Regions from separate parts of the Nocardia sp. Marseille-Q1738 genome, predicted to be linked through region 1. Evidence: riboswitches for the same ligand, from Rfam matches in the RefSeq annotation. Region 1 holds a riboswitch; each other region holds the start of a gene.
What was found. Region 1 has a riboswitch for S-adenosylmethionine ahead of ACWPXK_RS04530 (aminotransferase class V-fold PLP-dependent enzyme). Riboswitches for the same ligand answer to the same signal wherever they lie in the genome.

Region 2: linked by a shared signal. The riboswitch ahead of ACWPXK_RS27900 (amino acid ABC transporter permease) and the one ahead of ACWPXK_RS04530 (aminotransferase class V-fold PLP-dependent enzyme) in region 1 are both predicted to bind S-adenosylmethionine.
Region 3: linked by a shared signal. The riboswitch ahead of ACWPXK_RS13180 (rhodanese-like domain-containing protein) and the one ahead of ACWPXK_RS04530 (aminotransferase class V-fold PLP-dependent enzyme) in region 1 are both predicted to bind S-adenosylmethionine.

What each region holds. Positions count from the first base shown of each region.
Region 1 covers NZ_CBDIMS010000001.1:1,005,171-1,015,290, forward strand. The annotation lists gene ACWPXK_RS04510 (DUF2752 domain-containing protein) at 1-44, shown strand, start outside; gene ACWPXK_RS04515 (hypothetical protein) at 73-261, shown strand; gene ACWPXK_RS04520 (M1 family metallopeptidase) at 262-1,608, opposite strand; gene ACWPXK_RS04525 (Pls/PosA family non-ribosomal peptide synthetase) at 1,608-5,522, opposite strand; SAM riboswitch class IV at 6,173-6,286, shown strand; gene ACWPXK_RS04530 (aminotransferase class V-fold PLP-dependent enzyme) at 6,334-7,650, shown strand; gene ACWPXK_RS04535 (Uma2 family endonuclease) at 7,717-8,316, shown strand; gene ACWPXK_RS04540 (helix-turn-helix domain-containing protein) at 8,341-8,484, shown strand; gene ACWPXK_RS04545 (flavin reductase family protein) at 8,497-8,964, opposite strand; gene ACWPXK_RS04550 (YbaK/EbsC family protein) at 9,111-9,587, opposite strand; gene ACWPXK_RS04555 (2-oxo-4-hydroxy-4-carboxy-5-ureidoimidazoline decarboxylase) at 9,642-9,962, opposite strand.
Region 2 covers NZ_CBDIMS010000009.1:256,136-266,255, forward strand. The annotation lists gene ACWPXK_RS27880 (carotenoid biosynthesis protein) at 1-735, shown strand, start outside; gene ACWPXK_RS27885 (LppM family (lipo)protein) at 923-1,702, shown strand; gene ACWPXK_RS27890 (glycosyltransferase) at 1,738-2,904, shown strand; gene ACWPXK_RS27895 (hypothetical protein) at 3,127-3,828, opposite strand; SAM riboswitch class I at 4,210-4,303, shown strand; gene ACWPXK_RS27900 (amino acid ABC transporter permease) at 4,383-5,285, shown strand; gene ACWPXK_RS27905 (amino acid ABC transporter ATP-binding protein) at 5,282-6,049, shown strand; gene ACWPXK_RS27910 (ABC transporter substrate-binding protein) at 6,064-7,023, shown strand; gene ACWPXK_RS27915 (GNAT family N-acetyltransferase) at 7,028-7,549, shown strand; gene ACWPXK_RS27920 (LLM class flavin-dependent oxidoreductase) at 7,546-8,658, shown strand; gene ACWPXK_RS27925 (ABC transporter substrate-binding protein) at 8,655-10,120, shown strand, end outside.
Region 3 covers NZ_CBDIMS010000002.1:1,023,920-1,034,039, reverse strand. The annotation lists gene yczR (MocR-like transcription factor YczR) at 1-660, shown strand, start outside; gene ACWPXK_RS13205 (CaiB/BaiF CoA transferase family protein) at 995-2,092, opposite strand; gene ACWPXK_RS13200 (peptidoglycan DD-metalloendopeptidase family protein) at 2,204-3,331, opposite strand; gene ACWPXK_RS13195 (hypothetical protein) at 3,652-3,939, opposite strand; gene ACWPXK_RS13190 (alpha/beta fold hydrolase) at 4,091-4,894, shown strand; gene ACWPXK_RS13185 (O-succinylhomoserine sulfhydrylase) at 4,949-6,163, opposite strand; gene ACWPXK_RS13180 (rhodanese-like domain-containing protein) at 6,361-6,777, opposite strand; SAM riboswitch class IV at 6,792-6,908, opposite strand; gene ACWPXK_RS13175 (Rv0361 family membrane protein) at 6,972-7,421, opposite strand; gene ACWPXK_RS13170 (FAD-dependent oxidoreductase) at 7,805-9,268, shown strand; gene ACWPXK_RS13165 (amidohydrolase family protein) at 9,363-10,120, shown strand, end outside.

The DNA.
Region 1 (10,120 bases):
TGCTGCGCAATACGCCGTGGGGGACCCTGCTCACACCGGTGTAGCCGCCAGGCGTGGAGGCAAGTTCCAAATATGAATGATTCGCTGAAGACAAGGGTGCGGGAGAAGTTGCTGCGCCAGCTCGCCGAGGACGGCCCCCTCGACACCGAGCACGACGATCCACGGCAGATCGCCGTGGAAACCGATCTCGACGCGCTGGAAAACGTCGCGGAGGACGATCCGCTCGTCGAAGAGCTCGCCGCGCGCTACCTGGTGTTCTGATCAGGCGATCGACGCGCCGCCGTGCGGCGGCAGCTGGGGTAGCGGTTCGGCGAGCAGCCAGCTGTCCCACAGCGGGCGCAGCGGCACCAGGCTGTAATGCCCCGCGAGATCGGTGAATTCCTCTGTGGTCACCGAGGAGTGGCGGTAGCGGATCGTCCACTCGCGCAGCAGGTTGAAGAACGTCGAGTCGCCGAGCTCCAAGCGCAGCGCGTGCAAAGTCAGCGCACCGCGTTTGTAGACGCGGTCGTCGAACATGCGTCGCGGTCCCGGGTCGCCGACGATGATGTCCTGCGGCTGGCGGGACAGATTGTGCCGCGCAGCGCGCGCCAGCTGGTCGGCCGTTGGCCCGCCCGCCGCTTCCGACCAGATCCATTCCGCGTAGCAGGCGAAGCCTTCGTGTAGCCAGATGTCGCGCCACTGCTGGATGGTCAGGCTGTTGCCGAACCACTGATGGGCCAGCTCATGTGCGACCAGCCGCTCGGCGCCGCGGCGGCCGTCGCAGTGGTTGGCGCCGAAGATGGAGATGCCCTGCGCCTCGATCGGGATCTCCAGCTCGTCGTCGGTGACGACCACCGTGTAGCACTCGAACGGGTAGGGGCCGAACTTCTCGGTGAAGACCTCGAGCATCTTCGGCTGCCGGGCGAAGTCGTGGTCGAAGTTGGCGCGCAGCCGGGGCGGAAGGACGGCCTGCATCGGCACCGGGGCCTGGGAGGAACCGATGCGATGTTTGCGGTAGTGGCCGATCTGGATGGTCGCCAGGTAGCTCGACATCGGCTCGGACTGCTCGTAGACCCAGGTGGTCTGGCTGGCCTTGGTCTGCTTGCGCAGCAGGGTGCCGTTGGCCAGCGCGTAGTACGGCGAATCGGTGGTGATCGAAATCTGGTAGGTCGCTTTGGAACTCGGATGGTCGTCACAAGGGAACCAGGACGCCGCGCCATTGGGCTGGCTGGCCACGAGTGCGCCCTCGGTGAGCTCCTCCCAGCCGACCTCGCCCCACGGTCCGCGCACCGGCTTCGGGATACCGCCGTAGTGCACCACCACCGACAGCACGCCGCCCGCCGGAATCCGCTGCTGCGGAGTGATCACCAATTTGCCGTGCTGATGGGCGAATTTCGTGGCCTTGGTTCCGTTGACGAACACCTTCGAGACGGTGAGCGCCTGGGCGAGGTCGAGCGCGAACCGCGGGCGAACGGCGGTGGTCACCGCGGTGATCGTGGCGCGTCCGGTGAGCCGGTTGCCTGCGACCCGGTAGGCCAGCTCCAGTTCGTATCGTGAGACCCGGTACCCGCGATTGCCGTTCTGCGGTAGGTACTCATCGATGGGGGCTTCGTAGAACTTGCCCGCCATCAGCTCGCTCCGGGGTCGCCCGTGAACCAGGGTGCGATCGGGTTGCCCCACCAGCGCGACGATGCCGGCACGGTGTCGCCGCGCATGACCAGCGAGGCCGGGCCGATGGTCGCGCCGTCGCCGATAGCCGAAGCGGGGAGCGCGACGCAGTGCGGTCCGAGGGTGGCGCCCGCGCCGAGGGTGACGCTGTCCATGGCCATGATCCGATCGTGGAACAGATGGGTCTGCACCACGCAGCCGCGTTCGACGGTCGCGCCGTCGCCGAGAGTCACCAGGTCCGCCTCCGGTAGCCAATAGGACTCGCACCATACCCCGCGGCCGATGGTCGCGCCGAGCCCGCGAAGCCACAGATTCAGTACGGGCGTACCGGTCGCCGCGCGGGCGAACCACGGCGCGGCAACCGTTTCCACGAAGGTGTCGGAGACCTCGTTGCGCCACACGAACGAACTCCACAGCGGGTGCTCCTCGGCGCCGATCCGCCCTACCAGCAACCATTTGGCGGCCACCGCGCTCGCGCCCGCGACAGCACCGGCCGTCAGCAGCACCAGCCCGCTGAGCAGACCGGCGGCCAGGTGGCCGAACGTTTGCGCGAGCCAGGCCAGAGCGCACAGCACGCCGAGTCCGATGGCGAAAGTCACCAGTACTGGGAAGAGCCGACAGGTTTCGACGATGGCGCGGGCGATGCGCAGGCGGGCGGACGGGTCGAAGGTCCGTGCGGTATCGGTGCTCTCCGCCGTGCGGCGCAGCCGGACCGGCGGGCTGCCCAGCCAGGACGAGCCGGCCTTCGCCTTGGACGGCGCCGCCGACAGCACCGCGACCAGGCCGTTCTTGGGGACGCGGCGGCCGGGGGCGGTCATCCCGGAGTTACCGAGAAATGCGCGCTTGCCGACCTTGGCCTCGCCGATGTGCAGCCAGCCGCCGCCGAGTTCGTAACTCGCGATCATGGTGTCGTCGGCCAGGAAGGCGCCGTCGGCGACGGTGGTGAACTTCGGCAGCAGCAGCACCGTGGACACCTCGACGCTCTTGCCGATCTTCGCGCCGAGCAAGCGCAGCCACATCGGCGTGAGCAGGCTCGCGTACAGCGGGAACAGGAAGGTCCGTGCGGAATCGAGCAGCCGCTCGGTGGCCCACGCCTGCCAGCCGACGCGACTGCGCACCGGGTGGTAGCCCTCGGTCAGGCCGATACTGAGCAGCCGGACCGCGACGATGGTGGCCGCCGCGTATACGCCGAGGCTGAGCAGGGTCGCGACGGGAAGGACCGCGAAGGCGCGGACGACGCCTGCGCCGAGCGTGCGGGTATCGCGGACGAACCAAGCGAGGAACGCACCGCCTGCGCCGAGGCCGAGAATCGGCATGGCGGCCAACGCCATCGACGTGACGCCGAAGACGCCGACCCAGCGCCGGGCCCGGTCGGGCGTATGCGCCGGCCAGCGATGCTGCGCCTTGCCGACTTTCACCGCGGGTGAACCCGCCCACTCCTGTTCGGCCTTCACCTTGCCCGACACCGCGGAGCCCGGCGCCACCTCGGCGTTCTTGCCGATCTTCGTGCCGGGCAGGAGGATCGAGCGCGAGCCGACCACCGCGCCGGGGCCGATGGTGATCGGGCCAAGATGCACCACGTCGCCGTCGATCCAGTAACCGGACAGGTCGACCTCCGGCTCGACGCTGCACCCGTCGCCGAGTTCGAGCATGCCGGTCACCGGCGGCAGGGTGTGCAGGTCGACGCCCTTGCCGATCTTCGCGCCGAGCGCCCGAGCGAACGGCACCATCCACGGTGCGCCAGCGAGGCTCTCGGCACCGCTGGCCTCGGACAGGCGGACTGCCGCCCACAGGCGAAGGTGCACCGAGCCGCCGCGCGGATAGCGGCCCGGCCGGACGCCGCGCAACAGCAGCCGTGCGCCCGCCACGCAGATCGCCATGCGGCCGGGCGGCGAGATGAACAGTGCGAACGCGGCCAGCGTCCACCACCAGGACAGCTGCGGCAGCCACGGCAGCGAGCCGGACCAAGCCGCGATATTGCCGACGATCGCCAGCCAGGTGAGCCACTGCAGGCCGGTGAGTGTGGTCAACGGGATAGTGGCGAGCACCTGCACCGCCTGCGCGGCCGGCGGCGTCGGACGCACCGCCCGTTCGGCGACGGCGACCGCGGGCGTGGTCTGTTCCAGCAGGTCGACCAGGGCGCCGAGGCGTGGATGGTCGTAGAGATCGGCGACGGCGATCTGCGGATAGCGTTCGCGCAAGGCGGCGACCAGCTGTGCGGCCGCGAGTGAGCCGCCGCCCAGATCGAAGAAGTCGGCGTCGAGATCGCCGACTTCTCCACCGAGAATCGAATCCCATAGTCCGGCAACCCATTGCGCCGTGCCGGTCAGGTCGTTGTCGTCGTCGTCCTCGGCGGCGCCAGGCAGCGGCCATGGCAGCGCGTCGCGATCCACCTTGCCGGAGGTGCGCGTCGGTAGCTCGTCGACCACCGCGAGCCGGGGGACCAGCGGGGCCGGAAGTTGTTCGGTGAGAATGGCTCGCGCGGCCTTGGCGTCGAAGTCCGATCCCGGCCCGGTAAGGTAGCCGACCAGTAACTTGTTGCCCGCCTTGGTGGTTCGGATCGCGGCGGCGGCGCCGGTGATACCGGGAAGATGCTGGAGCGCGTTGTCGATCTCGCCGAGTTCGATGCGGCGACCGCCGAGCTTGATCTGATCGTCGGCGCGGCCGAGGAAGACCAGGCCCGCGCTGTCGTTACGGACCAGGTCGCCGCTGCGGTAGGCGCGATCCCAGCCGACCGAGGGTAGCGGCGCGTACTTCTCCGCGTCCTTGACCGGGTCGAGATAGCGCGCCAGGCCGACACCACCGATCACCAATTCGCCGGATTCGCCCTCGGCCACCGGATTTCCCGCCTGGTCCACCACGACGAGATCCCAACCGTTGAGCGGGAGCCCGATGCGGATCGGCCACTGGCCGTTCAGCAGTGCGGCGCAGGCGACGACCGTGGCCTCGGTGGGCCCGTAGGTGTTCCATACCTCGCGAGTCGAATCACCGTCTCCGGCAAGGCGTTCGGCGAGCTCCGGTGGGACGGCCTCGCCGCCGAAGATCAGCAGGCGCACCGCCTCCAGCGCCTCGACCGGCCAGGTCGCCGCCAAGGTCGGCACTGTCGAGACGATGCTGATCTCCCGCCGCACCAGCCAGGGTCCCAGGTCGGCGCCGGTGCGCACCAGGTCACGCGGGGCGGGCACCAGGCAGGCGCCGTTGCGCCAGGCCAGCCACATCTCCTCGCAGGAGGCGTCGAAGGCGACCGAGAGACCGGCGAGAACCCGGTCGCCGGGGCCGATCGGGGCGTCGGGGAGGAACAGGTCGGCTTCGGCGTCGACGAACGCCGCGGCGCTGCGGTGGGTGACGGCAACGCCTTTCGGGGTTCCGGTCGACCCGGAGGTGAAGATGATCCAGGCGTCGTCGTCGGGGCTGGGAAGCGCCGACCAGGTGCCCGCGCCCTCGTGCTGCTCCGCGGCGCGGATACCGGCGGCCGTCGTCTCGATGCCTTCGGCGGTGACGATCGCGGTGACCTGGGCTTCGCCGAAGACGAGCTGGGCGCGCTCGTCCGGGTCGTCGGCGTCGACCGGCACGTAGGCGGCGCCGCTGTAGAGGATCGCGAGGATGGTGACGTAGAGCCCGCGCGTGCCGGAGGGCATGCGCACTCCGACCCGGTGACCGGGATGCACGCCCGCCGTGGCGAGGCGCGCCATGGTCTTCTCGACCTCGACGACCAGTTCGAGATAGGACAGCACCACCTGGCCGTCATCGATGGCCGGCGCGTCGGGATGCGTGAGTGCCGTAGCGGTCAGGATGTCGACCAGCGTCCTGGCCTGTGGCGCATGGTCGCCCCGCGACAACGGGCGCACCGGCGCGTCGACCTCCGTTCGGAGCATGGTGCTCAGCGAACCTCCCATCGACCTGCCTCGTACTTTCCGTTGTCGCGCCATAGTTGGGTTACCAAAGGGCAAATGCCACGATTGGCCAGCTGTCCACGGTACTGGGTTTGTTTCCTCGGCGCCTGCCGCGCTGCTCGAACGGGGAATGCTCGTCTCGCTTCGCTCGAGAACGGCGGTGGCCGGTGTGGTCGTGTCGGCGGCAACCGCGCTCAGGTTCGGCTGCTTGCTGGTAGCTGGAGAAGGAGTGGGCGTCGGAGCCAACTCTCTCGCTGAGAGATCGCGAATCGGGGGGCGACCGGCTGCGAACAGATAACGCTTGGTTTTGCTGCCGGAAAAAGTTCGGTCCGCTGTGGTTATCTGAGAGGCGAGCGCCGATTTATTCAGGTTCGGGGCGCTGCTGTGTGTTTGCTGCATTTGTTCAGTTGTGGCTTTGCCGTGGATGAGGCGTGATGTATTCGGGGCAACTGCGATTCGGTGGATGTGAGTTCGATTACGAACGGCGCTCGCAGGACTTGGTCGGGGTGTTCGTGCGGCTCGCGAGTGTGCTTGCAATGACTCGCGTCTGTGGTCATGTCCCGATCGGGATGTGTCGGCTCGGGTTGGCGCGCGGTTGACAGCGCCGGGCCGCTTCTGCCAATCTCGGGTCAGGTCATGAGTGCCAGCGCTAAGCCCCGGCTTGCTGGCCGGCAACCCTCCTCCGCGGTGGGGTGCTCCGGGTGACGACCCGGCCGACGCCCAACCGGGCGCGGCAAGCGCGGACTCGGCGGATCAATCGATCGCGGGTCCCTTAGCCGACGGGATTCACGTGATGACTACTGCTGTCGACAACACCTGTGCCGCACTCGCCCGGGTCTCCGGCGACGAACTGCTGGTGCCGCTCGTGCAGGGCGGAACGGCGTCCTACGCCAACTTCGACTACGCGGCGAGTGCGCCGGCGTTGGTGGAGGTCACCGACCGCGTGCAGCGGCTGCTGCCGTTCTACGCCAGCGTGCACCGCGGCGCGGGGTACGCCTCGCGGATCTCCACCGAGTGCTACGAGGCCGCCCGTGGATCGGTGGCCAAGTTCCTCGACGCCGCCGACGATCAGGTGGTGGTGTTCACCCGCAATACCACCGACTCGCTGAACCTGCTCGCGTCCTGCGTGCCCGGCGACACGGTGGTGCTCGATATCGAGCACCATGCCAACTTCCTGCCGTGGACCAGGCGCGGCCGCCGCGTCGTGCAGGCGGCCGATACCGTCGAGGAGACCGTCGGCAGGCTGGTGGCCGAGCTGTGCAGCAAGCCCGCCGCGTTGCTCGCGGTAACCGGCGCGTCGAACGTCACCGGCGAGGTGCTTCCGCTGGAGCGGCTGGCCACCATCGCGCACCAGTGCGGCGCCCGGATCCTGGTCGACGCCGCCCAGCTGGCGCCGCACCGCCGGATCAGCCTGCGCGACATCGGAATCGACTATCTGGCCTTCTCCGGCCACAAGCTGTACGCGCCCTTCGGCGCGGGTGTGCTGGTGGGCAAGCGCGATTGGCTCGACGCGGCGCAGCCCTATCTGTCCGGCGGCGGGGCGGTTCGTGAGGTGAGCACCACCGAGACCGAGTGGGCGCCCGCTCCGCAGCGGCACGAGGCCGGGTCGCCGAACGTGCTCGGCGCCGCCGCACTGGCCGCCGCTTGTGACGCGCTCTGTGCCATCGATGCCGAAACCCTTGCCGCCCACGAAAAGCGGCTCGCCGACCGGCTCCGCGACGGCCTCGCCGCGATTCCGGGCGTGCGCCTGCTGCGCATCTGGTCCGATAGCCCCGACTCGGTCGGTATCGTCGCCTTCGCGCTCGACGGATTCGCTCCCGGTCATGTCGCCGCCTATCTCTCCGCCGAACACGGCATCGGCGTGCGCGACGGACGTTTCTGCGCCCACCCGCTGCTCGCCCGCCTCGGTCTGGACGGGGCCCTGCGCGCCAGCATCGGCCTCGGTACCACCTCCGCCGACGTGGACCGCCTGATCGACGCGGTGTCCACCCTCGTGACCACCGGCCCCACGTGGGATTACGCCGCCACCAACGGTCTGTGGAACCCCACCCCCGAAACCCGCCCTTCACCTCCACCGCCCCACCGGCGCGGCCCCTGCCTGGTCGGCTGAAGCGCGGTCCGGCAGCGCTGCCGGATACTATCGGCGTATCCGGCAACCCGACCTCGAGGTGGACCTATGAGCATGCTGCCCGTCTGGGCCACCGACCCGGGCGCTCTCCTCATCACGGAGGACGACTACGACGCGCTTCCGGAAGACGTCCAGCGGCAGATCGAGGTGGTCGACGGCCACGTGATCGTGTGCCGCAGCGGAACGTTCCAACACAACAACGTGGCCCGTCGGCTGGCGAACGCTCTGGAGCAGGCGAGCCCCGATGAGCCGTGCACCGGCGTGGTAACCGATTTCGAGATGCACTACGTCCGAAGCCGTCCAGCGAGCCCTGGTTTTTCTTTTCGCCGCCCGGATGTCGCGCTGTACCGGTGCATCGACGGCGATCGGAAACTGACGACCGCGGACGTACTTCTGGTGGTGGAGGTCGTCTCGCCGGGATCGGAGTACACCGACACCGTCGACAAGTGTGCGGAGTACGCGAACGAGGGGATCCCGATCTATCTGATCGTGCACTTGGCGGCCGATCGCACGGTGAAGATCATCCAGGAGTACCGCCTCGACTGGGCGAGCCGCAGCTACCGCTTGGTGCAGACCCACCAGGAGGTGCTCCGGTTGACCGATCCCTTTCCGGTCGATGTCGAATTCGCCGCCTTGGATGGCGCCTGAGTTGTCGCCCGAGGTCCAGTAAGGCTGGCCGACGCCGCTGGTATGACCCAGTCCGCTGTCGCGAGATTCGAGGCGGGCGGAACGGTGCCGAGCTTGCCCGTCTTGGAGCGGCTGGCCCGAGCGCTCGACGCCGAGTTGGTCGTGCAGGTGCGGCCGCGGGTGGCGTAGCCGCTCATTCGTTCAGTCGCCCAGCGGGGTCGGGCGGTAATAGCGGCCGTTGTAGTACAGGAGCGGGGCCGCGGCGGGTTCTTCGTCGGTGTTGTCGTGGACCCGGGTGACCAGGCCGACGACGAAGGTGTGGTCGCCGATGGGGATGAGCTGGTGCACGGTGGTACGCAGCCAGATGGGGGTGCCGTGCAGCACCGGCTCGCCGGTGTCCAGGGAGGTCCACAGGGAGCGGTCGGTGAATCGCTCCTCGGCGGTGCGGGAAAATCGGTGGGCCAGGTGCTGCTGGTGTTCGCCGAGGAAATGGATGACCACGGATTCCGCGTCCAGCATGGCGGTCAGGCTGGAGGACGTGTGCGCGATATTGAACGACACCAGCGGCGGATCCAGTGACAGCGACGCGAAGGAGGTGGCGGTGAAGCCGACCGGCCCCTGCGGCGAACTGAGCGTGACGACGGTGACGCCCGCGGGGTAGTGGCGCATGGAAGCGCGATACTGCTCGGCGGTGATGCCGCTCAGATCATCGGGGATATCGAGTTCCGTCTCGGGCCGTGGTACTTCTGTCACAGGACGAAACTACGCCGGGTCGCCGAGCCGGTGCGGAGCGCGTGGTGGGGGAGCTGCCGATTTCAGTCCACGTCGATCGGAAGGCCCGCGGTGATCCGCAGCAGCTCCGGGAACGACGTGCGGAAAATAGTGTTCGGGTGCCCGCCCGCGGCCCAGAGTTCGCGATGTCGCGACAGCGCGTTGTCCACCCAGGTCGGCAGGTTGGTCGGATGGCCGACGGGCGCGACACCGCCGATCGGCTGGCCGGTGACCTCGCGCACCAGCTTGGCGGGGGCGCGGGTGAGCGTTCCCTCCAGGCGCGCGCCGGTGTTCGCCAGATCGACCTGGTGCGCGCCGGAGACCAGCAGCAGCACCGGGTCGTCATCGAGCAGGAAGACCAGCGATTTCGTGATCGCGCCCACGTCGACGCCCAGCGCCTTGGCGGCGTCCGCGGCGGTGTGCGTCGGCTCCGGCTGGGCCATGATCAGGCCGTGGTGGCCTCGGGCGATGAGGGTGTCGGCGACCCGGCAGGCGACCGGTGGCAATGACGACCTGCGCATCCCACCAGGGTAGAGCGATTGCGGGTGGTACGCCGGGCGAGTCGCGCTGTCGGCTCAGTATTCCGGATACCCCTCGCTCGGGCCGAGCATCCCAGAGATCCGCGCACGGGTGATCCGCGCGAGCTGGGGCAAGTCGTGCGACGAGACCTGCTCGTGCACAAGCGCTTCGAAGGCGCGGTCGACATCTCGCTGGGAAAGGGCGAGCAGCTCGACATCCGCCTTGGTGAGCAGCGCGTCCCGGTCGGGGTACGGGCGGGCGTCGGTCAGCTTCGCCGCCCAGGTGACGTTGCAGCAGCACTCGTACAGCGCGTGAATCGCGCGGCCACGCGGCATTTCGTTGAACCGGTCGAGGCCGATTCCGCGATGCATCAGCATGATCTCCTCCGAACCCGGTGAATGAGGTTTGCTGACTCGACCATGATCCGGCCTGCGCCGAACCGGGAACCAGTGCGCTGACGCTAATTTGCACAGGATTTACACGCTGTGAGGTTTGCGCGGCGTCCTCTGCGCCGGGATGCCCCGGCCCGGAGTTC
Region 2 (10,120 bases), on a different contig from region 1:
CAGATCGGTTATCCGCTCACCGTGGGCGGCGCGCGCGACCGGATCACCGCCGTGGTCGTGCTGCTTTCCGCCGGTGCCGCGCTGGCGCATGCGACCGCGACCAGGGGAATCCGGTATGCCCTCGGCTTTCTGGCGCTCGTCTCCGGCATCGGGCTGCTGGCCGAGGTGATCGGCACGGCGACGGGCGTGCCGTTCGGCTGCTACGCCTACGCGGCCGATCGGCTCGGTCCCGCGCTGCTGGACGTGCCGTTGATCGTCGCGCTGGCCTGGACCGGCGGGATGTATCCGGTGTGGGTGGTGGCCGGGATGGTGTCGCGACGCACGTCGTCGCGGATCGCGCTGACCGCGATCGGCGCGGTGGGCTGGGATCTGTTCCTGGATCCGCAGATGGTCGCCGACGGGCAGTGGACCTGGTGCGACACCGGCTCCGGCCTGCCCGGGCTGACGCAGATTCCGTACACGAACTATCTGGGTTGGTTCGGTGTCGCGCTCGTGATGGCGGCATTGCTGGCGGTCTGGGAACACGCGGCGCCCGATCCTGTTCCGTCGCGGCGGCCCAGCGGCCGCGCGGGCGAGCTCGCCGTGCCGGTCGCGCTGTTCCTGTGGACCTGGCTGGGGTCGGCGCTGGCCCATGCCGCGTTCCTCGGCCTGCCGTCGTCCGCGGGTTACGGCCTGGTCGGGATGGGTGTGCTCGGCGTGCCCCTGCTGGCCGTCTCGACTCGCGCGCGGCGCTGACCAGGCCCGGCCCGCTCGCTGCGGCAGGTGGATCCCCGCCCATGACCGCAGCGCCGCCGAGCGAGCAAGCAGAACGCCGGGCCGGACGGAGCACGGCTTGCGGCGACACACGCCCGTCCTCGGGCCACTGTCCGGCCGACGCGCGTCCCGACTGGCGCGTTTCATTCCGGACCGATGGCCTGGCACGATGTCACCCGTGCAGCCGAGTCCCGTCACCACGATGCCCGATGCCCCGGATCGCCCGCAACGCGGCCGCCCACGCCGCGGCGTGCGGGTCGCGGCGGCCGTCCTGCTGGCGGCGTTGCTGGTCCCGGTGCTCGCGAGTTGCCTGCGGGTGCAGGTGTCGATGGGCCTGTCGTCCAACGACCGGGTGTCCGGACGGATCGTCGCCGCCGTGGTGCCCACCGGCTCCGACGACAAGGGTCCGCAGCTCAAGGCGCCCGAATCGCTGGCGGCGAAGGTGCGGGTGGAGCCGTACGCGCAAGACGGATACTCGGGCAGCCAGGTGTTCTTCGAGGACTTGTCGTTCGGCGAGGTGCAACAGCTGGGGCAGCTGTCCGAGCAGACCCAGGGCATGTTCCAGTTGCAGTTCCAGCGCACCGGCGACCTGGTCAGCCTGACCGGCCGGGTCGACCTGAAATCCGTTCCGCCGCACGGCTCCGACGTGCAGTTCACCATCGCGTTCCCGGCCCGGGTCGCGAAGACCAATGGCAGCCGCGAGGGCGACAACGTCGTCTCCTGGAAGCTGCCGCCCGGCGACGTCTCCACGCTCCGGGCCGAGGTCAGCTACGCCGACCCGAATACACGCTCGTTCGCGGGCTGGGCCGGCATCGTCGGCGGCATCACCCTCGCGGTGGCCGCCATCATCGCCGCCTTGGCGTACCTGGACCGCAACCCCGCCCCGCCCGGCGCGCCGGAAGGGTTCTCCCTGAACCGCTGGTGGCGCTCGGTAACGCAGAATCGCTGAGCGGACGGTCGGTGCGCCGGGATAGCGTGGCGCCCATGGTGAGTGCCGATAGGCCGAAAACGTTGCGCGCGAACTCCATCCTGCCCACCTGCGCCACGGCGCTTGCGGTGCTGGGCGCCGGTGTCGCGCTATACAACCGGTTCACCGTGCCGCGGCTGGCGAACACGCCGACCACGGTGATCGAACCGGTCACCGTCTGCGTCCCGGCGCGCGACGAGGCGGACCGGCTACCTGATCTGATCGCCGATCTGCGCGCCCAGCTGGGCGTTCCGCGGTTGGCGGTGCGCATCCTCGACGACGGGTCCACCGACGACACCTCCGCCGCCGCACGCGCGGCGATCGATGGCGATCCCCGATTCAGCTTGCTGCGCACCGAGTCCGACCCCGACCCCGGCTGGACCGGCAAGGCGGCGGCCTGCGTGCGGCTGGCCGAGGGTGTGGCGACGCCGGTGCTGGTCTTCCTGGACGCCGATGTGCGCTTGGCCCCGACGGCTCTCGCGGCGGCGGTGGGCGCTCTGCGCACAGGTGGCGTCGCGTTGGTCTCGCCGTGGCCGCACCAGCTGGCCGGGTCGGCGGCCGAGGCAGTGGTGCAGCCCCTGCTGTGCTGGTCGTGGGCCTCGACGCTGCCGATCAACGCCGCCGATCGGAGCCTGCGCCCGTCCACGGCGGTGGCCTGCGGCCAATTCCTCGTGTTCGACAACGCCGCGTACCGCGCGGTGGGTGGCCACGCCGCGGTGGCCGGGAGCGTCACCGAGGACCTCGAGATCGCACGCACGCTGCGCCGGGCCGGTCACTTCACGGCTTTGGCGGCGGCGGGGCCGCTCGCGCGAACCAGGATGTACCGCGGCGCGAGCGAGCTGGACGCGGGCTACACCCGCTGGCTCTGGTCGGCCTACGACGGCACGATAACGGGCGGGGCCGCGGTGGGAGCGCTTGCTGCCCTTGTCTATTGGCTGCCGCCCGCCGCCGCCGTGCTCGGCAGCGGCCCGGTCCGGCGGAGCGGCCTGCTCGGCTATCTCGCCGCCGTCGCGGGCCGGCTGCTGGCCCGCTCGACGGAAACCGGGGGACCGCTCCGGTACACGGATGTCCTTGCCGCCCTGACACATCCGCTGTCGGTGGGCGCGTACCTGCTGCTGTGGGCGCGTTCGCACCGTGCCCGCCGCCGGGGCACGGTGCGCTGGAAAGGTCGCCCTCTGGAATAGCGCTCACGACTGCGTCTTACTGGCGCTCGACTCCGTCGTGCGCGAGTGCACGCTATGTTATCGGCTCACTCGCCGACGCTCGCTCATGCCGCGCCTCCCTGACGCTCAGCTCCGGCACGAGCGAGAGCTCGGCTGTATCCATCTGTTCGCTCGCTGACGCTCCCTGACGACCGTGCCCCGGCGACCGACGCCATGGTCAGCGCGAGGGTTGCCGACCGAATGTCATGGCACGGTGGTTATTCCGACCGTCGGCAGGAAGTGGCAGGACTTGGCGCCGTTCTGGACCGTGCCGAACACCGCGGCGAGCACGGTGCCACGGCCGGTGTCCACCGGGACCGCGCGCACGCCGCCCATCGGAAGCGACGCGAAGAGGAAGTCCCGGATCGCCTGCTCCGCGGCGGGCCGCAGCTCCGGCGGAACGGCGGCGGGGATCATCGCGCGGGCGACCTCCGACAGCGGCCCCATGCTGGCCGTGCCGCTGCGCCCGGTGTTCAGGTTGACCCAGGCGACCTGCATGCCCGCGGTGTTCGAACCGTCCGCCCCGAGCCCGTAGGGCACGAAGGTGAACATGGCCTGCCCCGCCTTGACGGCGTTGAGGTCGAGGCCGGGAATCTGCACGGTGTTCTTCGGCCACGGACCCGGAATGGAGCCGGCCACCGCGGGCGCAAGGCCGAGGGTCGTGTTGTCGAGGCACAACGCCGCCGCGGCCGGATACAGGAACGGCTCGATGCCGAGCGTGCGGAGCGCGTTGACCGCGGAATTGTAGATGCCCCACAGGTCACCGGGCGCGGCGGTCTGCGTGGTGTGGTCGGAGAATGCGGGAGCCGGGACGTCCGGGGCCGCGAGCGCGGCGCCCGGTCCCGCGAGCGCGAGAGCGACCGAGCCGGTCGCGACAACGGACAACATGGTCAGACGGCGCAACATGATCACGAAACCTCCTCATCGGCGGAACGATCGAGGGGCACAGTACTCCGGCAAACGCAGTCAACAGCCGATATTGCGAACAGCAATTTCGGAGCAGTCCAGTTTGCCCGGATCGGATCGACGGCGCTGATTCGACCCGGCGGGCGAGCCGTATGCTGCACCGGGCCGCCACTGTTCGGCGCCACGCACCCGTCCGGCGATGACGCGACGCCAACCGCTGCCGGATCGATCCGGCAGCGCACGCCTGGCTACTACAAATATCCGATGAATCCGGGCGCTACAAGATCTCCGCTCACGGTGATTACTTCTCTTGTCCAGGGGTTCGCTTGCTGGGCATCATGATTCGGCTCGACCCCGACATCGGCTGACGGGGGCCGGCACCAACCATCCAGAGCGACCGAGAGACCTGGCTCGTCGACGTCGCAGCAACCCCCCGGTCACCGGGTGCGGGTGCTTCCGCCGGGACCGATGGAGGAACCGAAGTGATCATCGACGACCCGCCATGGCGTGAGCGCAGCACACCCGCCCTCGCTCGCGGGGGTGAAACGCCCACCGTGGCCAAGACCCGCCATCCCTGGCGATGGGTGGTCAGTGCTGTCGCCCTGATCCTGCTGGCCCAGTTCGCGCACGGCCTCGCCACCAATCCCGGCTGGGACTGGCCGACGTTCGCGCGGTACATCACGGCGAAATCGGTGCTGGCGGCATTGCGGGTGACCTTGGAGCTCACCGTGTGGGGCACCGCGCTGGGGTTCCTGCTCGGTACCGCGCTCGCGGTCGCCCGGCTGTCGAACAATCCGGTGCTGCGGGTGATCTCGTGGGTCTACATCTGGGCGTTCCGTTCCATCCCGTTGATCGTGCAGCTGCTGTTCTGGTTCAACATCGCCTACCTGTACCAGACGCTCTCGGTGGGCATCCCGTTCGGCCCGGCGCTGTTCACCTTCGAGGTGAACGGCGTGATCAGCGGCTTCACCGCCGCCGTGATCGGCCTGGCTCTGCACCAGGCGGCGTATTCCGCCGAAATCATTCGCGCCGGATTCATCTCGGTAGACGCGGGCCAGCTGGAAGCCGCCGCCGCGCTGGGGATCCCCCGGCTGCGGCAGTTCCGCACCGTGGTGGTCCCGCAGGCGATGCGCTCGATCCTGCCGAACGCGACCAACGAGGTGATCAGCCTGTTCAAGGGCACCTCGATCGTGTCGGTGATGGCGATCGCGGAGCTGTTCTACCAGGTCCAGGTGATCTACGGGCGCAACGGGCGAGTGGTGCCGCTGCTGATGGTCGCGACGGTCTGGTACATCGTGCTCACCACCGTGCTCTCGGTGGCGCAGTACTACATCGAGCGCCACTACGCCAAAGGCGCGCACCGCACCCCGCCGCCGACGCCGCTCCAGCGCACGTGGCGGAAGCTGCGGGAAGTCGCCGAGATCGGCTCCGCCGCACCGCGCGGAGCGACCCGATGACCGTCACGCCCGCCGTCGAGGTTCGCGGCGTCCGGAAATCCTATGGCATGCATCAGGTTCTGCGCGGCATCGATCTGACCGTGCGCTCCGGCGAGGTCGTCGCGGTGATCGGCCCGTCCGGCTCCGGTAAGTCGACCCTGCTGCGCGTGGTGAATCACCTGGAATCGCTGGACGCGGGCACCGTGCGTATCGACGGCGAGCTGATCGGATACCGCCTGCGCCGCAACCGGCTGCACGCGCTGCCGGATCGGGAGGTGCGCGAGCAGCGCTCCCGGATCGGATTCGTCTTCCAGCAGTTCAATCTGTTCCCGCACCTGACGGTGCTCGGCAACGTGACGCTCGCGCCGCTTTCCGCGCAGCGACGTGACCGCGCCGAAGTCGAGCGGGAGGCCATGGACCTGCTCGAGCGCGTCGGCATCGGACAGCTCGCCGATGCCTATCCACGAAGGCTGTCCGGCGGGCAGCAGCAACGCGTGGCCATCGCCAGGGCGCTGGCGCTGCGGCCGCGCGTGATCCTGTTCGACGAGCCGACCTCCGCGCTGGACCCGGAGCTGGTCGGCGAGGTGCTCGACGTGATCCGCGACCTCGCGCACGGCGGCACCGCCCTCGTGATCGTCACGCACGAAATCGGTTTCGCTCGTGAAGTCGCCGACACCGTGGTGTTCCTCGACGAGGGCGTCATCGTCGAGCAGGGCCCGCCCTCGGTGGTCCTCGTCCAGCCCGAACACCCGCGCACCCGCGCCTTCCTTTCCCGAGTCCGCTGATGAACAGGTATCCGATGAAGCTTTCCACCCTGGTCACCGCCGCCGCGACCGCGGTCGTGCTGCTGGCGACCGGCTGCACCGAACCCGAGGCGGATTCCGCCGCGCAGCCCGCAGGGTCGATCACCTTCGATCTGTCCCCCGCCCAGCCCGGTCGCGTCCGGGCCGCGAAGGTCGACGCCATCGCCGCGGAAGTGCCGCAGGCGATCCGCGATCGCGGCACGCTGATCGTGACCGGCGCGGCCGGCGCCGCGCCGCCGCTGCGGTTCTACGCCACCGACGACAAGACCGTGGTCGGCTCCGAAGTCGACTTCGCCTCGCTGATCGCCGACATCCTCGGCCTGCGACTCGACGCGCAGGTGGCGGATTGGTCGCAGAACTTCGTGCGGGTGGACTCGGGCGAGGTGGACGCGTTCGTCTCCAACGTGACCGTCACGGAGGAGCGCAAGGAGAAGTACGACTTCGCGACCTACCGCAAGGACAACGTCGCTCTGGAGGTGCCGATCCAGAGCACGCTGGAGTACTCCGGCCGTACCAGCTTGGCGGGCAAGCGGATCGGCGTGGGCAGCGGCACCAACCAGGAACAGTTGCTGGTCAAGTGGAACGAGCAGAACCGGGCCGAGGGCCTTCCGCCGATCGACATCGCCTACTTCCAGCAGACCACCGACTACTACCTGGCGCTGGCCTCGCAGCGGTTGGACGGCTATCTCGGCCCCAACCCGACCGCGATCTACCACGCGGCCACCGCGAAGCAGACCAAGATCGTGGGCACCTTCTCCGGCGCGGGCGAGGCGCTGCAAGGCGAGATCGCGGTGCTCACCAAGAAGGACAACGGCCTGATCAGGGCGGTGCAGCACGCGCTGGCCCACGCCATCGAGCACGGCACCTACCAGCAGGTGATCGACCGCTGGGGGTTGCACAGCGAGACGGTCGCCGAGTCGCGGATCAACCCGCCCGGCCTGCCGAAGAAGCGGTGAGCCGGTGACCAAGCAGCTTTCGACCGCGACACTGCGCGTACACCGGGTGGCCCAGGACGACCCGCTGGCCGCACCCCTGCTGGCCGAACTCGCGCTCGAATACAGCAGCCGCTACGGCGGTACGCCCGGCGAAGTGCACGCCTCGCTGCGCGAGCACCCGGCCACGGCGTTCGCGCCGCCGCACGGCGCCCTGCTGGTCGTCACCCGGGACGGGGAGGCGGTGGCGGGCGGCGCGTTTCAGCGCTTCGACGCGCGGACCGCGGAGCTGAAACGGATCTGGACCTCCCGCGAGCACCGCAGGCAGGGGCTCGGGCGGTTCGTGCTCGACCAGCTGGAGGCCGAGATCACCCGCCGCGGCTACCGGCGCGTCTACCTGACCACCGGACCGCGCCAGCCCGAAGCCGTCGGTCTCTACCTCGCGGCGGGCTACCTCCCGCTCTACGACCCGGACCTGCCCGCGGAACAGATCGGGCCGCACCCGTTCGAAAAACACCTGCCCGCCGCCAGTTTCGGAGCGACCGCATGAAGTTCCTGCTGTTCACCCTCGTCACCCGGGTACCGGACCCACGGACCGGCCGCCTGCCCGGTACCCGCGAGCGCCTGCGTGATGTCGTCGGCCAGGCGCGACTGGCCGAAGAGCTGGGCTACGACGGGTTCGCCGTCGGCGAGCGGCACGAGGACCCGTTCCTGTCCGCCGCGCCGCCGGTGCTCCTCGCCCATCTGGCCGCCGTGACCTCGCGGATCACGCTGTTCACCGCGGTGACCACGCTGAGCCTGCTCGACCCGGTGCGCGCCTTCGAGGACTACTCGACGCTGGACAACCTCGCCGGCGGCCGGCTGGAGCTGATCATCGGCAAGGGCAACGGCGCCGCGCAGGCGCAGCTGTTCCACGTCACCCCCGACGACCAGTGGGATCGCAATCGCGAAGGCTACGAGCTGCTGCGGGCACTGTGGGACAGCGACAGCGTCACCTGGTCCGGTCGGTTCCGTCCGCCGCTACGCGAGGCCAAGGCGCTGCCGCGGCCGTTGCAGCCGAAGATCCGGATCTGGCACGGCAGCGCGACCAGCCGCGAGTCGGTGGAACTGGCCGCGCGCCACGGTGATCCGCTGTTCTCGGCGAACGTCACCAATCCGATCGAGCCCTACGCCGAGCTGGTGCGCCACTACCGGGAGCGCTGGGCGTTCTACGGCAACGACCCAGCCGACGCGCTCGTCGGAGCGGGCACCGCCGGATTCCAGGTGGCCCGCACCTCGCAGGAGGCGCGGACGGCTTTCGCGCCGATCTTCCAGGCGCGACTGGCCTTGGCGCGCAAGCTCGGGCTGCCCGTCGTGTTCGAGACCCTGGACGACTTCGTGACGCGCAGCTCGGCGTTGATCGGCAGCCCCGAGCAGGTGATCGACAAGGTCGGCCGCCAGCACGAGCGGCTCGGCCACGAGGTGATCCATCTGTCCGCCGAACGCGACGGGCGCCCCGAACGGCAGTACCTGGACGGCCTGGAGCTGTTCCAGGCCGAGGTGGCGCCCGAACTGCGCCGCCGCATTCCCAGCCGGCCGTTGGCGACCGGCATCGCCGACGCCGATCCCGAACCGGGCGAGGAGCTCGCCCACACCGAAGTATCTGGAGTTGCCCCGTGAACCGATCCCGTCACCGAATCCTCGCGCTGGCAGGCGCGCTCGCCGCGGCCACCACGGTGGCCGCCTGCGGCAGTGATTCGGCCGCGCCCGGCGACGCGGGCCCGCCCCAGCCCGGCGGCACCATGCGCTACGGCTTGTCCCAGGCGCCGACCTGCTCGGACCCGGCGCAGGCTGGTACCAACCAGACCATCTACGTGGCCCGGCAGATCGTCGATTCGCTGACCGACCAGGATCCGGCCACCGGCGAGCTGAAGCCGTGGCTGGCACAACGCTGGGAGGTGAGCCCGGACGCGAAGGTGTTCACCTTCCACCTGGCCGACGGCGTCACTTTCAGCGACGGCACGCCGCTCACCGCGGACTCGGTGCGCAATACGTTCGACTCGATCATCGAGCTCGGTTCCGGCAAAGCACCGCTGGGCAGCAGCTACCTCACCAACTACGTCGGTACCACCGCCGTCGACCGGCGCACCGCGCGGGTGGAGTTCAGTAAGCCCAACGCGCAGTTCCTGCAGGCGTCCTCGACCACGCAGCTCGGCATCCTGGCCGATGTCACCACGGCCAAGCCCGCCGAGCAGCGCTGCCTCGGCGACAACGTGGGCAGCGGTCCGTTCACCTATGCGTCCTACCGCCAGGACGCGGCGGTGACGCTGGCCAAGCGCACCGGCTACGGCTGGGGATCGGCGGTGTTCGCGCACCGCGGCGAGGCCTACCTCGACAAGATCGAGTTCACCGTGGTGCCGGAATCCGGCGTGCGCACCGGCAGTCTCGCCTCCGGGCAGCTGGACGCGATCAGCGACGCGCTGCCGCAGGACGCGCCACAGATCGAAGCCGGGGGCGGACGGGTGCTCAGCACCGCCAATCCCGGCGTGCCGTTCGGGTTCCAGCCCAACGTCACTCGCGGACCGCTGCGCGATCCGGCGGTGCGCCAGGCGCTGCTGCCCGCCATCGACCGCAAACAACTGGTGGACACCGTGCTCGGTCCCCAGTTCAAGCCCGCGACCAGCACGCTGGCCAGTAAGACCCCCGGCTATACCGATCTCTCGGCGCGCCTGGCCTACGATCCGGGCAAGGCGCGCGGCATCCTCGACCAAGCGGGTTGGGTACCCGGCGCGGACGGCATCCGGGCGAAGAACGGTGAGCGCCTGTCGTTCTCGGTGCTCTTCAGCCAGGTCTTCGCCGGCAACCAGGCGATCATCGAGCTGGTGCAGCAGCAGCTGCGGCAGGTCGGCGTCGAGCTGAAGCTGGATCTGGTGTCGGCCGCGGAGACCACGGCGCGGCAGAACGCCAAGAACTTCGACACCGCCTATTACAACAGCACCCGCGCCGACGGCGACATCCTGCGCACCTCGTTCGCGGTCGACGGCCGCAACCTCAATGCCCGCGAGCCGATTCCCGCGCTGGACGACGCGCTGACCGGGCAACTGAGCACCGTGGACACCGCGGCGCGCAACGCGCTGATCCG
Region 3 (10,120 bases), on a different contig from region 1:
GACGGCCGCGCCGAGCTGGCCGCCATCGCACGGGAAACCAGGATGACCGTGGTGATCGACGAGTCCATGGCGGATCTGGGACTCGGCGACGCCGCCCCGCCGCCCCCGGTCGCGAGTTTCGCGAAAGGCGCCGAGATCGTCACGATCGGATCGGCCTCGAAGTCGTTCTGGGGCGGTCTGCGCGTGGGCTGGATTCGCACCAACCAGGCGCTGATCACCAAGCTGCTCGGCATCCGCTCCACGGTCGATCTCGGCACGCCCGTGATGGACCAGCTGGCCACCGTGCACCTGCTCGAGCATGCCGACACCATTCTGGACCGTCGCCGGGACCAATTGCGTTCGCAGCGCGCCGCTCTGCTCGACGCGCTCGCCGAAGAGTTGCCGGATTGGCGCGTCACCGTGGGAGCCGGCGGCATGTCGGTGTGGGTGCAGCTGCCCACCTCGGTGTCGACGGCGCTGGCCGCCACCGCCCCCAATCACGGCGTATTGCTCGCGGCGGGGCCGAGATTCGGCGTGCAGGGCGCGTTCGAACGTTTCCTGCGGTTGCCGTTCACCCACCGGGAATCCGACTTGCGGTTGGCGGTCAAGGCGATCGCGTCCGCCTACGAGGCGCTTACGCCGCGCGCCGCCGATCCGTTGACGCCGCTGACCTGCTACTGAACGGATTTCGCCTGGCTCGGCGAGATGCGCGGATCACCCATCCACGCCCCGACCGGGGGAGGGCCTCCGCCGGCGGTACTTCCCTTTCCGGGCGCCGCCGCGCACGACGGGCCGGCCACCCCTCGGGGCTGGCCCTCGTCGTGCTCGGCGGCGCTCGGAAGGTCGCAGGGCGTCGAGGCCTCCAGATGCGAGCGTGCGGTCAAGGAGCGGACCGGATGGCGCCGGAGTGAATTCAGCTGCGCTCGAAAGCCACCTGCTCGCGGACAGTATTGCAGGCGCAGTGCCATACTGTCGAACCGGTTGGTTTGTTGCAAGGTTGAACTATCCGCGATGCTCAGTCGGCCCAGACCGATTCGATGGGCGTGGCCGTGGTCGGCGGCGGGGTGGGGACCCCGTTCGGAGTGCGTGAGAAGCGCGGCGCCGGGGCGTGCTGGGTGATGTTATCCAGCTCGAGAAGTGAGCCGCGGGCCGCGATGTGCTCGTTGGTCGTCGCCTCCTCGAAGGTGAGCACAGGCGAGACGCACGCGTCGGTGCCGATGAAGATCTCCGCCCACTCCTCGCGCGTCTTGGTCCGGAAGCGCTCGGCGAAGAGCTTTTTCAGCGTGTCCTGACCCGCCGGATCGAGCTGGAACGGCAGTCCTTCCTGGTCGATCTCCAGCCCGGCGAGCAGTTGCGCGTAGAACTGCGGTTCGATCGCGCCGACCGCCATGTATTTGCCGTCGGAGGTCTCGTAGGTGTCGTAGAACGACATCCCCGTGTCGAGCAGGTTCACCCCGCGCTCGTCGGACCATGCACCGACGCCGCGCATGCCCCAGATCATGTGCGAAAGGGCAAGCGCGCCATCGACCATGGCCGCGTCGATCACCTGTCCCTTGCCGGAATTCTGCCGCTCGACCAGCGCGGCCAGGACGCCGAACACCAGGAACATCGAGCCGCCGCCGAAGTCGCCCACCATGTTCAGCGGCGGGACCGGACGTTCGCCCTTACGGCCGATGGCGTGCAGCACGCCGGTGATGGAGATGTAGTTGATGTCGTGCCCGGCGCGGTCGGCCAGCGGTCCCTGCTGGCCCCAGCCGGTCATCCGGCCGTAGACCAGGCGCGGGTTGCGGGCGAGCGCGTCGTCCGGGCCCAAGCCCATCCGCTCGGTGACGCCGGGCCGGAAGCCTTCGATAAGCACGTCCGCTTTCTCGACCAGCCGGAGCACCTTCTCGATGTCCGCCGGGTCCTTGAGGTCGGCCTCGACAATGGTCCGGCCGCGCAGCTGCGGCCGGTCGAACCCGCCAGGGAGCTGACCCGGGCGCTGCACCCGCACCACGTCGGCGCCGAGATCGGCGAGCAGCAGCGCCGCGTGCGGACCGGGGCCGATACCGGCCAACTCGATGACCTTGATGCCCGCGAGCGGGCCCTGCCCGGCGGTGGATGAAGAGCTCACGCCATACCTCGGTTCGTCGTTGATCCAGCGCACCCGCACCGGTGCGTCCTCACGGAGGCCACCGGGAGGGTGTATTGACAGTATGACAATAACGCTGGAAGGACGAGACCGTCACACTCGGACGCCCTGCGACGCCAGGTAGGCGACAGGCTCGATGGAGCGGCCGTTGCGACGCACTTCGTAGTGCAGGTGGGGACCCGTGGAGTTGCCGGTGGACCCGACGGCGCCGATCGCGGTCCCTGCGGGAATTCGATCGCCGGCCTTGACCCGGATGCTGCCCGGGGTCTGGTGGGCGTAGATGGTCTCGGTGCCGTCGGCGGATCGGATTCGCACCTGGTAGCCGTAGCCATCGCCGTAGTTGCCCGCCTTGACGACCGTGCCGCCGGTGGCGGCGTAGATGGGCGTGCCCGCGGGAGCGGCCATATCGAGTCCGCCGTGATGCTTGCCGCCCCGGGGGCCGAAGTGCGAGCTGATTCGGTATTTCCCCGGATCGAGAGGCGATCGGGGCCGGCCGCTACCGGGGAACGCGCTGCCGAGCTGTGTCCGTTTTCCGGCAAGGGCATTGAGGTATTGGGCGGTGAGCCGATTGACCGCCGCGGCGGTTTCGGTCGCGTTGGCCTGACCGCCGCGGACGATGGTTTGCGCCTTTCGCAATGCCTCCGTGAGTATTTGGTGCGCTTTCCGCTGGCCTTCTTTGGTGTACGCGGCGGGACCGAGCTCGGCCAGTTGCACGTTGACGTCGCGCAGCAGCCGGATCACCGCTTTCCGGTCGGCCTTGTTCGACCCGGCAAGGCCGGAGACGTAGCGCGCGAGTTCGTTGTCGAGGGTGTTGAACGCTCTCGCCGCGTTCTTCTGGAACAAGGCCCGCGCCTTGATCGCGGTCGCTCCCGCGCCTGAGCCGCCGATTCCCCCAAGCTGCGATCCCAGACTGTTGGTGCCCGATGCGGCGCCGTCGCTGCCGTACAGGGCTGCCAAGGTTTTCAAGGCTTTCATCGCCTCTTGTGCTTCCGGCGTCAGCCCGGCCGCACCGGGTTCGGCGGCTGTGGGTGCCGAACCACCTGATCCCGCACCTGATCCGCCGCCTGCGAGGCCGGCCAGCGCCGACGCCAGCATCGGCAATGCCATCATGGCCGCGGGCGCGAGGCTCGCGATGATCTCCGGATCGATCCCGGGTGGTGGCGGCTCCTCGGTCGCCGCGGGTGTGCCGGACGGTGCCGCGGTGCCCTGCGGTGGTGCCACGACACCACCGGGTGATGGCGCGGCGCCGTTGGATACCGATGCCACGGTGGAAGGCGGCGGCTGCACCCCGTTGGGTGCGGCGGCGGTTGTGCTCAGGGAGGAAACGGCTTGTGCGCGTGGGCCCGACGCCGGCGTCCCGGTGGGACCACCGGGCGCATTTCGTGCCAGGTCGGTGAGAATACGCGCCGCCTGGGCGGCGATGTCGGGCTGCTTCCGATCGGCCGTCGACGTCGAAGGCCCGTGCGCGCCTGGCTCGTTCTCGGCGCGGCCGCTCTCGCCTAACCCTTCGCCATCCGAGAGCTGTGCCACCTCCCCGCTAGTCATGACCACCTCCGCCTGCCCAGAGCCCCATTCGACACGCCTCCCGCCCAGCGCTGGTGCCGAGATAAATTGTGGCCCTGTGTCATAGCGGTTCGGTCCTCATCGCTGGGAATGGCGAGATCGACTACGGACTCGACGCCGAACAGCACGTGGCCCGGCTCGAACGCCGCGCAATCCAGGCCCGCGAACAGCATCGGCCACAGCGAGGCCATCCGATGGTTCCTGCGCCAGGTCATGACCTCGTCTCGGGTCAGCTCGACCTCGGGGAGATGCCGCCGAACGGTCATGGCGCCCGGACCAGACCGGGCGTGCCGTCGTCGCTCCGACAACGGGCTGCCTTGCGCTGCAACGTCTGTGCAACCCCTCCGCACGATCTTGGCCGCGCCCGGCCGGCACGTCATCGTGTGAGCACCACTTGTCCTGAGCTGGAGGTTGTCGATGCCCTACCTGGAATTGCCGGATGGCGTGCCGATGTACTACGAGGATCACGGCGCCGGTCGTCCCGTCGTGCTCATTCATGGCTGGACGATGAACACCACCTTCTGGGCGCAGAATGTGCCCGCGCTGGCAGAAGGGAATCGGGTCATCAATGTCGACCTGCGCGGGCACGGTGCCTCCGGCAAGACCGAGGACGGTCACACCCTCGCGCAGTACGCACGGGACATCCGCAGTCTGCTGGACCATCTCGGGCTCGACGACGTCGCCCTCGTGGGCTGGTCGATGGGCGCCGCGGTGATTCTCGCCTACGTCGAGCAGTTCGGGTGTGAGAAGCTGCGATCGGTGACATTCGTCGATCAGTCACCGCGTTTCCTCGACGGGGAGGGGTGGGACTTCCCGCTCCAAGGTGGCTACAGCCAGACCGACCTCGCGGTGTTCGTGCAGGCGGTGCGGCACGCCCGCCCGTTGGTGATCAAGCCGTTCATCGCCGCCTGCTTCGCGGAAGAGCCGTCCGACGAGGTGATCGATGCGGTGTACGCGGAGACGACGAAGATGCCGACCTCGGCGGCATGCGCCATCTGGTACGACATGGCCTTCGCCGACTTCCGGCCGGTCCTGCCCCAGGTCACCGTGCCGACGCTGCTGATCTACGGAGCGCAGAGCAAGATCTTCCCCGGTCCACTCGATGTATGGATCGCCGCGCGGGTGCCGAACGCGAAGGTGGTCCGCTTCGAGCGCAGCGGGCACGTGCCGTTCTCCGAGGAACCCGAGGGCTTCAACAAAGTCCTCGCCGATTTCCTGTGAGACATCTCGCGAGGTAGACGCTGGGCCCCTCTCCCGTACCGGCTCACCGGCCGGTCAGGAGAGGGCTTGGTCCAGGTCGTCCAAGAGGTCTTCCACGTCTTCGAGGCCAACCGAGACGCGGACGACACCGTCGGACAGGCCGATGGTGGCGCGGCCTTCGGGGCCCATGGCGCGGTGGGTGGTGGTGGCGGGGTGGGTGATCAGGGTCTTGGCGTCGCCGAGGTTGTTGGAGATGTCGATGACGCGCAACCGGTTCAGCACCTCGAAAGCGCGCTTTTTCGCCTCGTTCTCGGGGGCGTTCAGCTCGAAGGTGACCACGGTGCCGCCCCCGCTCATCTGACCGGTGGCCAGCGCGTACTGCGGATGCGACTCCAAGAACGGGTATTTCACCCAGCTGACCGCCTTGTTGCCCTCCAGGAAGCGGGCGATCCGCAGTGCGGACTCGGCCGAATGGCGCACCCGCAGCGGCATCGTCTCCAGCCCCTTGAGCAAGGTCCACGCGTTGAACGGGCTCAGCGCCGGACCGGTGTGGCGCATCAGCGTTTTCACCGGGCCGTCGATGTAATCCTTCGCGCCGAGAATCGCGCCGCCGAGCACCCGGCCCTGCCCGTCGATGTGCTTGGTGCCGGAGTACACCACCACGTCGGCGCCGAGCTCGAAGCCGCGTTGCAACAGGGGCGTGGCGAAGACATTGTCCAGCACCACTTTCGCGCCTGCGGTATGGGCCAGCTCGGTCACCCGGCGCACGTCCACCAGCGTCTGCATCGGATTGGCGGGCGTCTCGAAGAACACCGCCTTGGTCGGCACCGACAGTGCCTGCTCCCACTGGTCGAGATCTTCGCCGTCCACGAAGACGGTCTCCACGCCCCAGCGCGGCAGGATCTCGTTGCACACCACGAAGCAGGAGCCGAACAGACTGCGCGCGGCGACCAGCCGGTCACCGGCGCCGAGCAGCGCTCCCAGCGCGGTGAACACGGCCGACATGCCGCTCGCGGTGGCGAAGCACGCTTCGGCGCCGTCGATCAGCCGCATCCGCTCCTCGAACATGGCGACCGTCGGGTTGCCGTAGCGGGAGTAGACGAAATGCTCCACCTCGCCGGTGAACGCGGCCTCGGCGGCTTCCGCGCTCTCGTAGACGAAGCCGGAGGTCAGGTAGAGCGCCTCGGCGGTTTCCTCGAAACCGGAGCGCCGCAGTCCGCCCCGCACACCGAGCGTCGCGGGGCCGACGCCCTCGGGCAGCGGCTTGTCGAACGCGCCGCCGGTGATCACGACTGCCGCCTATCGGCAGAGTTCCGAGGGCACGCCAGACCCCCGCTCATGACTGCCGCCCATCGGTAGAGCCCCGAGGGCACGCGAGACACCTCGCTCATGACTGCCGCCCATCGGTAGAGCCCCGAGGGCACGCCAGACCCCCGCTCATGACTGCCGCCCATCGGTAGAGCCCCGAGGGCACGCCAGGCCCCCGCTCATGACTGCCGCCAAGGCAGCCCGAGGGCACGCCAGCCGGAGCCGCCGCGGTGCCCGAACTCATCGAGCGGACCTTCGAAGCCTTCGAGCACGTTGTAGGAGGTGCGGTAACCCGCCGATGTGGCGGCGATCGCCGCGCCGACCGAACGCTGGCCGGAGCGACACAAGAACACCACCGGTGCTTCGGGGTCGTGGTCGGCGAGCGCCTGCCGCAGCTGCTCGACGAACGTCTCGTTGCGCGCGCCGGTGGAGTCGACCCACTCGATCAGCACGGTCGGCCGATCGATCGGGCTCGTGTCGGGTACGCCGACGAACTTCCATTCGGCTTCGGTCCGCACGTCCACGAGGACTGCTTCGGGGTTGTCGCGCAACAGTTCCCATGCCTGCTGCGGGGTGATGTCACCGGCGTAACTCATCTACTCCTCCTGCGAATCCGCACTTGCCGCGCCCAGGACCGGAGCACGGCCAGGTCGTCACCCGGAGCACCCCACCGCGGAGGAGGGTTGCCGACCAGTAATGCCGGGGCTTGACACTGGTTCTCATGACCTTCGACTGAGATTGCACCGACCCGGGTCACCGTGTCAAACGGCGGTTCACACTGCGGGAACGCTCAGGTGCAGACCAGCCACTTGTCGCCGGATCTGGTGAGATTCCACGTCTTGGTCGTCTCCGTGCCGTCCGCCTTCGTGGTCACGGTCGCCTTGCCTTTGTCGCCGTCCACCATCGGGTTGTCGATTTTCCTGAGCTCGACGGACTTTCCGGCGCCGGACTGTCCGGCCAGCGGTGAGCGGGCGGCGTCGAAGCCCTCGCATCCGGTGCCGGGCGCAGGCACGGTGCCGGTGCGGTTGGCGCCTTCGACGAAGTTGCGGATGGCCGCGGAGATGCGGTCGGAATCTGTGACATTTTTCTCAGCGGGCGACAGCACCCCGCCGAGCACGATCGCGATGAGCACGATCACCGCGACCACCGCGGCCGCGATGAACGGCACCATGGAGCGCTTGTCGGTTTGATCGACGCGGATGATGTCGTCGTCTCCCGCGGTCGGCTGCTGCTCGGTCATGGCTCGATGATCCCTGGTCGGCGCGGGTATCCAGCGCCCGGCCCCGGGGCAGGGGCGCTGGCGGCGTCCGTCGGCGAGCAGGGGGCCGCTATAGGTCGCGCGGGAGCGGGTACGCGCGGATCGAGATGTTCGATGACATCCACCGACTGCACGCACCGGATCTGGGTGGCATCGACGGTCCCGATAGAATCGCGGGACGGCAGCCTGCTGTCATAGCGAATCGGCAGCTCATCGCCGCGGCGAACGGAGCACCGTGCAGCCACGAGCCGGCAACGCCAACGTCGGCGTCCGCACCGGACGGGTGCGACCGAGCCGGTGCGTCAACTTAGCCTAAGCTAAGCCAGACGTCATTATTGTTTCGACCATAAGGGTGCGCGTAAGAGATGACCGAACAGAGTGCAGTATCGGATGGCGGTGTTCGCGAGCCCTCCGTGGTGACGCAGGCTTCCTCCTCCGGGCTTGACGCGCACACCGCGAAGACCCGCCCGCTCCGCATCGCGATCGTGGGCGCCGGACCGGCCGGGATCTACGCCGCCGACGCGTTGATGAAGTCCGATGCCGACGTGAGTATCGACCTGTTCGAGCGCATGCCCGCGCCGTTCGGGCTGATCCGCTACGGCGTCGCGCCCGACCACCCGCGGATCAAGGGCATCATCACCGCCCTGCACAAGGTGCTGGACAAGCCGCAGGTGCGGCTGCTGGGCAACATCGACTACGGCACCGACATCACCCTCGATGACCTGCGCGCCTTCTACGACGCGGTGATCTTCTCCACCGGCGCCAACGCCGACCGCGCCCTGCCCATCCCCGGCATCGACCTCGACGGCTCCTACGGCGCGGCGGACTTCGTGTCCTGGTACGACGGGCACCCCGACGTGCCGCGCAGCTGGCCGCTGGACGCGGAGAAGGTCGCCGTCCTCGGCGTCGGCAACGTCGCCCTGGACGTGGCCCGCGTGCTGGCCAAGACCGGCGACGAGCTGCTGCCCACGGAGATCCCGCCGAACGTCTACCAGGGGTTGAAGGCCAACAAGGCGGTCGAGGTGCACGTCTTCGGCCGCCGCGGTCCCGCCCAGGCCAAGTTCACCCCGCTGGAGCTGCGCGAACTCGACCACTCGCCGACCATCGAGGTCATCGTCGACCCCGAGGACATCGACTACGACGAAGGCTCCGAAGCCGCGCGCAGGCATTCCAAGCAGGTCGACATGGTCGCCAACACCCTCGAGCAGTGGGCCATCCGCGATGCAGGCAACCGGCCGCACAAGCTGTTCCTGCACTTCTTCGAGTCCCCCGCCGAGGTGCTCGGCGAGAACGGCAAGGTCGTCGGCCTGCGCACCGAACGCACCCAGCTCGACGGCACCGGAAACGTCAAGGGGACCGGCGTGTTCAAGGACTGGGAAGTGCAGGCGGTATACCGTGCCGTGGGCTACCTGTCGCAGAACATCAGCAACCTGCCCTTCGACGACCAGGCCGGCACCGTGCCCAACGAAGCGGGCCGGGTGATCGTCGACGAGAACGCCGACGGCGCCGCTCGCTACATGCCCGCCACCTACGTGACCGGCTGGATCAAACGAGGCCCGGTCGGCCTGATCGGCCACACCAAGGGCGACGCCAACGAAACCATCGCCTGCCTGCTGGACGACGCCCCCGGCTTCACCCCCGCCGAGCGGCCCGAACTCGAAGCCGTCACCGAGTTCCTCGAAGGCAAGGGCATCCCGTTCACCACCTGGGCAGGCTGGTACCGCCTCGACGCCCACGAGCGTTCCCTGGGCGAACCCGAAGGCCGCGAACGCGTCAAGGTCGTCGAACGCGAGGACATGCTGCGCGCCAGCGAACCGCACAAGGTCTGATCACCTCGCGGCAACCGGCTCCGGTGCCGCGGCAGCACCCCCAGTGCTGGTCGTTGTGGCAGCGGAAAATCCGACACTGAGGCATTCTGTACAAGTGTTCGATGCCCACCTGCACATCTTCGACCCGCGGTTCCCGCTGGCCGAAAACGAGGGCTACCTGCCCGAGCCGTTCACCATCGCGGACTACCGCAAGCGCATGTCGCGGTTCGACATCAGCGGTGGCGCTGTGGTCAGCGGATCGTTCCAGGGCACGGATCAGAGCTACCTGAAGGCCGCCCTCGCCGAACTCGGCGAGGGCTGGGTCGGCGTCACCCGCCTCGACCTGGACGCCACCGACGAGGAGATCATCGAGCTGGACCGCATCGGCGTGCGCGCGCTGCGGTTCAACCTCAAACGCGCGGCCGCCGACATCACCGAGATGACGCTGCAAGCGCTGCGCGCGCACGAATTGGCCGGCTGGCACGTCGAGGTCTACATCGACGGCACGATGCTCGCCTCGCTGCAACCCGTCATCTCGAAGCTGCCCGCGCTCTCGGTCGACCATCTCGGGATGTCCGAGGAGGGTCTGCCGTTCCTGCTCGATCTCGTCGATCGCGGGGCGCGGGTCAAGGCAACCGGTTTCGGCCGGGTCGCCATGAACGTCGCCGACACGCTGCGCCGCATCCACGCGGTGAACCCCGAAGCGCTCATGTTCGGCACCGATCTGCCCGGCACCCGGGCGGGACGCCCGTTCGAGGACTCGGATGTCGACCTGATCTGTGACGTGGTGGGCACCGACATGTACGCGGTGCTCGAGGACAACGCGCGCGCGTTCTACCGGCTTCCCGCTCGCGAGCGGACCGTCACCACCGA